Regions from separate parts of the Candidatus Thiodiazotropha endoloripes genome, predicted to be linked through region 2. Evidence: predicted binding sites of a transcription regulator. Region 2 holds the regulator's gene; each other region holds the start of a gene.
The links. The regulator FliA, encoded in region 2, starts transcription of late flagellar genes. The targets are predictions, from matches to a motif close to GCTAAAGTTNNNNNNNNNNCNGCCGATA.
Positions count from the first base shown of each region.

Region 1: the regulator FliA is predicted to act here: its motif matches at 1,220-1,247, upstream of A3193_RS05450 (chemotaxis protein).
Region 3: the regulator FliA is predicted to act here: its motif matches at 1,133-1,160, upstream of A3193_RS17585 (HAMP domain-containing methyl-accepting chemotaxis protein).

Region 1 covers NZ_LVJW01000003.1:1,204,008-1,207,288, reverse strand. Annotated here, with positions in the region: gene A3193_RS05460 (potassium channel family protein) at 1-565, opposite strand, end outside; gene A3193_RS05455 (DUF6394 family protein) at 578-961, opposite strand; gene A3193_RS05450 (chemotaxis protein) at 1,331-2,293, shown strand; gene A3193_RS05445 (hypothetical protein) at 2,419-2,610, shown strand; gene A3193_RS05440 (ATP-binding protein) at 2,600-3,281, shown strand, end outside.
Region 2 covers NZ_LVJW01000007.1:85,884-89,164, forward strand. Annotated here, with positions in the region: gene flhF (flagellar biosynthesis GTPase FlhF) at 1-516, shown strand, start outside; gene A3193_RS18810 (MinD/ParA family protein) at 503-1,381, shown strand; gene A3193_RS18815 (RNA polymerase sigma factor FliA) at 1,386-2,132, shown strand; gene cheY (chemotaxis response regulator CheY) at 2,209-2,580, shown strand; gene A3193_RS18825 (protein phosphatase CheZ) at 2,607-3,281, shown strand, end outside.
Region 3 covers NZ_LVJW01000006.1:1,533,108-1,536,388, reverse strand. Annotated here, with positions in the region: gene A3193_RS17595 (protein-L-isoaspartate O-methyltransferase family protein) at 1-172, shown strand, start outside; gene A3193_RS17590 (isochorismatase family protein) at 375-953, shown strand; gene A3193_RS17585 (HAMP domain-containing methyl-accepting chemotaxis protein) at 1,298-2,953, shown strand; gene A3193_RS17580 (propionyl-CoA synthetase) at 3,189-3,281, shown strand, end outside.

The sequences.
Region 1 (3,281 bases), on a different contig from region 2:
GACCAGCCTCCAGCAGATGCTCCGGTAGACGCGCATCCGCACACAAACCGGGTACATACTCACGCAGGTTCTCCAGCTTCAGCAGATTCACTCTTTCCTGCAGAATATCGATTACGACCGCATGCTGACTACGATCGGTCAATGCCTTAACCAGCGCCTCCCCGGTTTGCCCATAACCAGATACCAGATAAAAAGGCTCCCTCAATCTACTGATTTTTCTTGCAAATCTTCGTTCTGTCAGTGCCTTCTGGAAGGTTTCATCCTTGAGCAGAGCCAACACGGTACCGATGGAATAGAGCCAGACAACCACCGTGAAAAAGATCGACAGAGTGACCCACAAGCGCTGAGCTGCAGTGAATGGATAGGGCAATTCGCCAAATCCGATGGTACTGGACATATAACTGACAAAATAGAAGGCGTGCAAAAAATCCATGTAGTAGACATTGCCATCACCATCCCGGCCGGGAATCAGTACCAGGCCCAGCACCGCCACTGAATAAGCCAGTACCAGGGTCAGCAGTGGCGCCCGCATGCGCCGAAAGATCAGAAAGATGATGTTGTTCATCGTTTGCCGGCGTCAGCGACGTAGCATCACCGTTTCAATGATCAACAGAACCACTGAAACCACATTAGCCAGCATGGCGCCACCGGAGAGGGAAACGATGCTGGCCATGGTAACGGTTGTCAGTCCGGTTTCAGTGACATGTACCGCGACAGTCCACACCAAAGCCGCGGCGAAAAGCTGTAGCAGCGCAACCAGACTGGTGGCCAGCAGCACAGCCCCCATCTGGGTGCGGTCGCCGAATTTGAGAACGGTGGCAACCAGGTTTACCACGACCACGGCGAACAGTTCATAGACATGGTGATGGTCCGGATTGTCCAGTTCACCGACAAAAAAACCGAAATTGAGGGTCAGGGCAAGTACAATAAAAAAACCAAACAGTACCTTTTCCGGATTCACACGCATTCTCCTCTAAATAGCTGATTGCCGGTTTGCATTCGGGCCTGGCCCTGGAATCATCAATGTATCTTGATCTTAATCCGGCAAAACAGCTGCATTCACTGATCTTGGGGTAAAATATAGCCTTTTTCCAGTTATTTATCTTGAGTTATTAACCGAAATCATAAGAATTTTCCAAGCAGCCACATTGGAATTTGAGATTCTCTCATACCGACACAACCATCAACTCACCCGGATTGGCCTGTGGAAGCGGCTGCGACTAAAGCTTTGCCCAAATCGACCGCTACAAACATCAGTCGGGAAGAGTCGTTTTGGCGTGCTCAAATTACCCACAATCCTGAAATGCGACAAAATTCTGAGTAACTAAAAATGTCCAATTTTATTAAATCTGTAGACGACCGCACACGCCTTGCCGGTACAAATCGTTTAGAGGTTCTCCTTTTCAGCCTTGGAAAGGATGTCAGAACAGGTCGTGAAGAGACCTACGGTGTGAATGTATTCAAGGTACGCGAAGTGATGCTCGTGCCGGAGATTACCCACGCGCCGGACATGCCGGCTTCGGTGGAAGGCATGGTCAGTTTGCGCGGTAATATGATTCCAGTCATCAACCTGCCTGACTTCTGCGGAATACAGACTGAAGAGAAGCCGGGTATTCTGATCGTCACTGAATACAACAAAAATGTTCAGGGCTTTCTGGTGCATGCCGTGGATACCATCGAACGTCTGGCCTGGGAGGATGTGAAAGTCCCTCCACCGATGATGGCCCAGCAGCATGGTGGCCTGGTTACCGCAGTGACAGAACTGAAAGATAGTCGCCTGGTTATGATCATGGACGTGGAGATGGTGCTGAGCCAGACCTCAGGATTTGGTCAGGGTTCGGATATCTTCGATGGCATCAAACAGGTCGAGGACAGCGATGTCACCCTGCTGTTTGCAGATGATTCAGCGGTGGCCCGGGATCAGATCATGCGTACCCTCGATCATATGGGCATGAAATACATCAGCACCTCAAATGGCGCTGAAGCCTGGAATAAGCTCAAGGAGATTGCCGAACGAGCCAGCGCAACCGATCACAGGCCGAGTGACTTTGTGCAGATCATCCTCACCGATGTTGAAATGCCTGAAATGGATGGCTATGTACTGACCAAAAAGATCAAGGAGGATGCCCGCTTCAGCGACATTCCAATCATCATGCACTCCTCACTCTCCGCCGATGCCAACATGGCCTTGGGTAAAGGGGTTGGTGCCGATGCCTATGTACCTAAATTTGAACCCAATGAGCTCTCTGCAAAACTCCACGAAATGGTCGATAACATCAACGGCCAAAAATAGTCCAAACCGGGGGACGCCTTGAGTGGGGCGCCCCTCTATTTGCATTTCCGTCTCAATCACCTAAAAGAGCCCCCGCTGCGCAGAAGATAGTTGTTACCTTAAGTAACAACTGCTAGGCTTCTTTAATGCCTGAGACACCCCCGGATCGACAGATTGACAGAACCCTGGCACTTGTTCTGCTGATCATTCTGCTCTTCTCCACTCCAGTAATGATGTGGTGGACCTCTCCTGGTCGTCACTGGTACCTGCCCTACCTGCTCTGGTTGGCCGTCATCTTTTTCATCGCCTGGGTAAACCGACGACGCCATGAACCATGAACTCTGGCTACTGTTCGGCATCAGCGTTGTCTATCTGGCAATCCTGTTTCTCATCGCGTTTGCCGCGGACAGTGGCAGAATTCCTGAACGGTTTATCAGGCACCCCAGCATCTATGTGCTGTCACTCGGTGTCTATGCCACCTCCTGGACCTACTATGGCAGCGTCAGTTTTGCAGAGACTCAGGGCTATCTGTTTTTAACCATCTATCTTGGAGTGACTCTGGCATTCGCCCTCACCCCGATTCTGTTTCAGCCGATTCTTCGTCTGACCCGAGAGTATCAGCTGACCTCGCTGGCGGATCTGTTCGCTTTCCGTTATCGCTCCCAGCTTGCCGGCATACTGGTCACCCTGTTCATGCTGTTGGGCACTCTGCCCTACATCGCGCTGCAGATCCGCGCGGTCACCGATTCACTTCAGGTTGCCAGCCAGACCGTCGCGCCACGAATTCTGGCTCTGATCTTCTGCAGTACATTGGTGCTGTTCGCCATACTTTTCGGTGCAAGACACAGCACCAGCCGGGAGAAACATCGGGGACTTGTACTGGCCATCGCGTTTGAATCGATGGTCAAACTGGTCGCCATGCTGGTGATTGGAGCGACCGCCCTGTTTGGCGTATTTGGTGGTTTTGGCGGATTGGAACAGTGGTTGGCCGACCACCCGGAAGCTCTGG
Region 2 (3,281 bases):
CTACAGAATTATGGTCAGATTCTCGATGTGCCGGTTCGCAGTGCGGCTACAGCCGAAGAGCTGAGCAGTGCACTGCATGCTTTTTCCGAAAAGCGGCTGGTGTTGATCGACACCGCCGGCATGGGGCAACGGGATCTGAAACTGACAGAGCGACTCGGCCTGCTGAAGCAGGGCAATCATCCGGTCAAGGCGCTGCTAACCCTCTCGGCAACCACCCAGCGGAGAGCGTTGAGCCATGCAATACGTTCATTTGGTGCGATTGCCCCGATTGGCGCGATTCTGACCAAAATGGATGAAGCCGCTTCACTGGGTGGCGTGGTCTCCGCACTATTGGAGTCCCGGTTGCCTCTGGCATTCACCACAAACGGTCAGCGGGTGCCTGAAGATATTCAGGTCGCCCGGGCAGAGCAATTAATTCGGCAGGCTGTTGAAATGACGCAACAGACAGAGCATCAACCCGATGAGGAGTATCTGGCTATGGCCTTCGGAGGAACGAGTGAACATGCAAATGTCTGAACAGATCGAAGATCAGGCTACCGGACTGCGCAGAATGGTGAATCCAGAACCCGTCAGAGTGATCGCTGTCACCGGAGGTAAAGGTGGGGTAGGCAAAACCAATATCTCCGCCAATCTCGGTGTGGCCTTGCAAGAACTCGGGCGAAGGGTCATGCTACTGGATGCGGATATGGGTCTCGCCAATCTGGATGTGGTACTCGGATTACATGCTGAACACAATCTCTCCCACGTGATGCGGGGGGAGTCTTCACTGGAAGATATCATTGTTACCGGACCGAAAGGCATGAAAGTCGTGCCCGGGGCGTCCGGTATGCAGCATATGGCTGAAATGTCGCGTGCTGAAAACGCCGGGTTGATCCATGCGTTCAGCGAGGTGGCCAACGATGTGGATGTGCTGCTGATCGATACGGCAGCCGGCATCTCCGATCTGGTGATCAGCTTCAGCCGGGCTGCTCAGGAGCAGATTGTGGTGGTGTGTGACGAACCGGCCTCGATCACCGATGCCTATGCGATTATCAAGTTGTTAAATCGTGAGCATGGCATCAGTCGATTTCGTATACTGGCGAATATGGTGAAGAGCGTCCAGGAGGGCAGGGACCTATACAATAAGATGTGTCGGGTCACCGATCAGTACCTTGATGTTATGCTCAGTTACATGGGGAGTATTCCTTTTGATGAGCAGCTCAGAAAGGCGGTAAAGAGCCAAAAACCGGTTGTCGAGGCTTTTCCTCGCTCCAGAGTAGCGCAGGCGTTCAAGAATTTAGCTAAAAAGGCCGATAACTGGCCTGTACCAACCGGAGTCAGTGGGGATCTGCAGTTTTTTGTCGAACGCCTGATCCAATTTTCAAGCCAAAATGGGGAGTAAGACGGTGAACGGTTTAGCGACATACACCGCCGTGCAAAAACAGCAAAGCTACAATGATCTGGTTGATCAGCATGCAGGACTGGTGAAGAGGATTGCTTATCATCTGATGAATCGGCTACCACCCAATGTGCAGTCTGATGATCTGATACAGGCCGGCATGTTGGGCCTGCTTGAGGCGAGTAAGAATTATGATCCCACTCAGGGTGCCAGCTTCGAAACCTATGCGGGTATCCGCATTCGTGGCGCCATGCTGGATGAGATCAGACGCAGCGACTGGACACCACGATCCGTGCATCGAAAGGCACGCATGGTGGCGGAAGCGATGCGTGAGATCGAAAACAACGAAGGCCGGGATGCCCGGGATGTTGAAGTGGCGAAAGCGCTGGATATGAGTCTGGAGGATTATCACCAGATTCTCCAGGATTCGACCGGCTGCCGGATCTTCAGTTTGGATGAACTGACCGCTGTCAGTGACGGTTTTCCGGCTACCCGGGAAGGCCCGATGGACAGTCCGTTCGATGGCTTGCAGAAGGATGCGTTCAAGAAGGCGCTTGCGGAGGCGATTGCAAGCCTGCCGGAGCGGGAGCGATTGGTAATCGCGATGTATTACGATGATGAAATGAACCTTCGTGAAATCGGCCATGTGCTGGGTGTCAGTGAATCCAGAGTCTGTCAGATACACAGTCAGGCAACTCTGCGTCTCCGTTCACGTTTGACGGACTGGCTCTCACTGGTACGTGACGAAGAGTAGTAATTGGTTGGCCTGTGTGTGCCGAGTTTGGAAATCACCGGTGATATGCAGGAGGGAGTGAGCATTGGATAAAAACATGAAGATCCTGATTGTGGACGATTTCTCCACCATGAGGCGTATTATCAAAAACTTGCTACGTGATCTGGGTTTCAACAATACCCAGGAAGCAGATGACGGTCTGACGGCGCTGCCGATGCTGCAGAGCGGTAATTTCGATTTTCTGGTCTCCGACTGGAATATGCCCGGTATGACCGGTATCGATCTGTTGAAAGCCGTGCGGGCAGACGAAAAGCTTGCCGGTCTGCCGGTTTTAATGGTCACTGCCGAATCAAAACGTGAGCAGATCATCGAAGCGGCTCAAGCCGGCGTCAACGGTTACGTCGTCAAACCCTTCACCGCTACGACCCTGGAAGAGAAGATCAACAAGATCTTTGAACGTGTGGGTTGAGCTTCCATCGCCTGGAGTTTATCAATATGGGGCAAAATCAGGATAACCAGCAGCGGTTAGAGACGGCAAGAGCATTGGTAGCCAGCTTGGAATCGGGCGATCACAAAGAGTCTGAGAGACTGATTGCATCTTTAACAACCCCCGCAAGTAACGATCAGTTGTTCCTCGAAGTCGGTCGTTTGACCCGTGAACTGCATGATGCAATCAACGGTTTTTTACTTGATGCCAAAATCAGTGACATGACCACTGTGGAAATACCGGATGCCAAGGAGCGGTTGACCTATGTCATAACCATGACCGAGCAGTCAGCGGATCGTACCCTCACGGCAGTGGAGAAGAGCATGCCGTTGATCGAGGGAATCGAAAAACAGTCCACTGAGCTTTCGGAGCAGTGGGAGCGACTGCGTTCCCGCATGTTGGATAAAGAAGAATTCGTGGATCTGAGTCGCGACCTGTCTCAGTATCTGCTCAAGTCAAAGGAGGATGCGGCAGAGTTGCACAAAAACCTGTCCGATGTGCTGATGGCACAGGATTTTCAGGACCTTACCGGTCAGATTATCCGCAAGGTAATCACCCTGGTACATGATGTGGAAGAGAAGTTGGTCATGTTGGTCCGCATTACCGGCAACAAGCTTGAAGACGATTCTGGCAAGAAAGAGAAGGAAGAATTGGCTGGCCCGGCAATTCCTGGACTCGATCAA
Region 3 (3,281 bases), on a different contig from region 2:
CCAACAGTTGGCGCCGGGCGGGCGGATGTTCGTCATCATCGGCCAGGCTCCAGTGATGATCTGCCAGCTGATCACGCGACACGATGAGAAAATATTCCAGGAAGAGAGCATTTTCGAAACCGAGGTCTCTCCCCTGGAGAACGCACCGGCCCCGGTTGAATTCAATTTTTAAACCACAGATGTTGCTGCACTGACCTGGGCCTGCAGCAACACAAAAGAATAAACATAAGACTGATTGAAGTTTGCTTTGCGGGTCAGATTTGACCCGGCACCATACATAAAAATAATAATTCAGCCTGCAGATGGATGGACTGCAGCGACAACAACGCCGGTTGATAACGGCCATTGATTATTATGAAGAGCAGAGGGAGATCATGAGCATCAACAAAAGCACACTACCGCTGACCCATGCAGCAACCAGTCAATTATTGATCGTCAACGCCCAGGAGAGGCTGACCAAAGCGATGCCGGAACAGGACCTGCAAAAGATGGTCCCAAGCGTCATCCAATTGAGTAAGGCCGCCAGTCTGCTGGACATTCCGATCACCCTGTCGGAGCACTATGGACAGGGTTTGGGCAATACCCTGTCAGAAATCACCGAACACCTGCCCCACCACACCAAAGCCAAGGACAAACTGACCTTCTCCTGTTGTACCGCACCGGGGTTTGAAGAAGAGTTGGCCGAACACGGTTCGCGAAAGCAGATCGTGATGGTCGGCCTGGAAGCCCACATCTGCATTCTGCAGACTGCCGCCGGGCTGCAGCAATGGGGATATCAGGTATTTGTGGTGGAAGACGCCATCGCCTCCCGAAAAGCCATGCACCGGGAAAACGCCCTGATGCGGATGCGTCGCGGCGGTATCAATATCACCAACATGGAGTCTGTGATATTTGAGTGGATGGGCGATGCCAGCCACCCGAAATTCAAAGAGATTTCCCAGCTGATCCGCTGATCTGCAGAAACAGCCACCTGGCTGAACTGCAAACTCCACAGACCAAACGCTAGTTATTCCCACCCAACCCGGTGGGAATAACTACCCTTAACCCACTCCCGCAGAGAATGTCCCTCCTGCCCATAAGCACGACATATTCCATGATGAACGTGGAAATCACCAGATTTCGAACAGGTCGAATTAAAGCAGTTTAACTAAACGCCGATATATTCATTTGCAGTATTCCAGCCCTTAGAGGCTGATTCCCGCTCTGTAATACGGATTTTTGATCACCAGCCGGATATGAGCTTCAGCAGAGCAATCAAATCGCTTTTTCTGTAACTAAACTCGCTAAGGTCAGAATGATGTCATTCCTGAATAATCTCTCGATCAAATTACGCCTCTCACTCCTGGTTGGTATTTTACTGCTTAATACCATATTCGTCGGCCTGCTTGGACTGCGTGGCATGCAGCAGGCTGACCATGCCATCGACGAGCTTTATAACGTTGAGATGGCCCATATGGTTGGTCTCTCAACGGTGATTGAGAAGCTGGAGGACAGCCGGGTGCAGATACTGCTGGCGCTTCAGCACGATCCAGGCTCAGCCTTTGCTGCAATGCATGACCATAAACTGGATAAGCATATCCATCAGATCGAAGAGAACATCAAGATCATCGACAGCCGCTGGGAGGCGTTCACCAAATCCCAACTGGACAGTGAGGAGCAGCGACTGGTCGAGATATTCAGCAAAGACCTCAAACATTTGGAATATGATGGACTGATACCAGTCGACAAGCTGCTGGTGGATGGTCAATTCTATGAGGCTAACCAACTGTTACTCAGTCTCATCAATCCGGTACTGCAGAAGATCCAGGAGTCCACTGCCGAGCTGTTGAAGATTCAAGAGAACAAGGCCGCCCATGCCTTTGAGGAGACCCACGCCGCCTATAAAAGCATGCTCTCGCTCGTGATTGGCAGCCTGGTGGTTGGGGCCCTGTTCGGTATCCTGCTGGCCTACCTGATCATCAGTGAAATCAGCAAAGGTGTGAGCCAGATTGAAGAGAGCGCCCATCAGCTCGCAGACGGTCTACTGCTCACCCGGGTCGACTACAACAGCAAAGACGAAATCGGCAATATCGCCTTGGCCTTCAATCGCATGGCGCAACAGTTTCACGATGCGATAAACCAGGTCAAAGACTCCGTGGTCCAACTCGCCTCGGCCGCAGAAGAGACCTCGGTGGTCACCAACCAGACCACCGTCGGTATCAATCAGCAATTGAGCGAGACCAGCCAGGTTGCCACGGCCATCAATCAGATGAGCACCACGGTTCAGGAGGTGGCCAGAAACGCCGTCGATGCCGCTCACGCGGCCCGGGATGCGGATACCACATTCATCGAGGGTAAGAGAGTCATCGATCAGGTCATCAAGGGGATCAACAGCCTGGCCGGTGAAGTGGAGCAGGCCGCTGCGGTCATCCAGGAGCTTGAAACTGAGAGCCGCAATATCGGCTCGGTTCTGGATGTGATCAAAAGCATTGCGGAACAGACCAATCTGCTGGCCCTGAATGCCGCAATCGAGGCGGCCCGCGCCGGTGAGCAGGGTCGTGGATTCGCAGTGGTTGCCGATGAAGTTCGTACCCTGGCTGGCCGTACCCAGGATTCGACCCAGGAGATCGAGGAGATGATCAGCAAACTTCAGGAGGGTGCCGACAATGCGGTAAAGGTGATGGCGCGGGGCAATGAGATGACCCAATCCGGGGTTGAACAGGCCGCCTCAGCCGGCCAGGCTCTGGAGAAGATCAATACCGCCATGAGCGAAATTACCGAAATGAATACTCAGATCGCCAATGCAGCGGAAGAGCAGAGCTCGGTAACCGAAGAGATCAATCGCAGTATTGTCAGTATCAATGAAGTCTCGGAACAGTCCGCCACCGGAGCTCAACAGACCACCCAGGCCAGTGCGGATGTGGCAAAACTGGCAGAACAGCTGAAATCCCTTGTGGAGCGCTTCAAAGTCTAGCGCCAATCTGAAATCTGGCCGGTTTTCCACCGGTCAGATTGCCACCTCAGCAATCCCACCTAAAAACCCTACCCAGATGAATGTAGCCACTAAACTCGGTTGACCACCCGCAGCCTCCGATGGGCCGCAATCCATGCGGCGCAATCCGATAAAATCAGAAAAAAATAACAAAGTGTCGACATATTTGAATTTATTGTCTATAAAATAGGGACGATAAAGCTATTATTACTAAAATATGTCGACACATAATCGGCAACTAGCAACCAGAGGAACCAGAGAAATGTCCAAATATGCTGAGATCTACAACCACTCCTTGGATGACCCACAG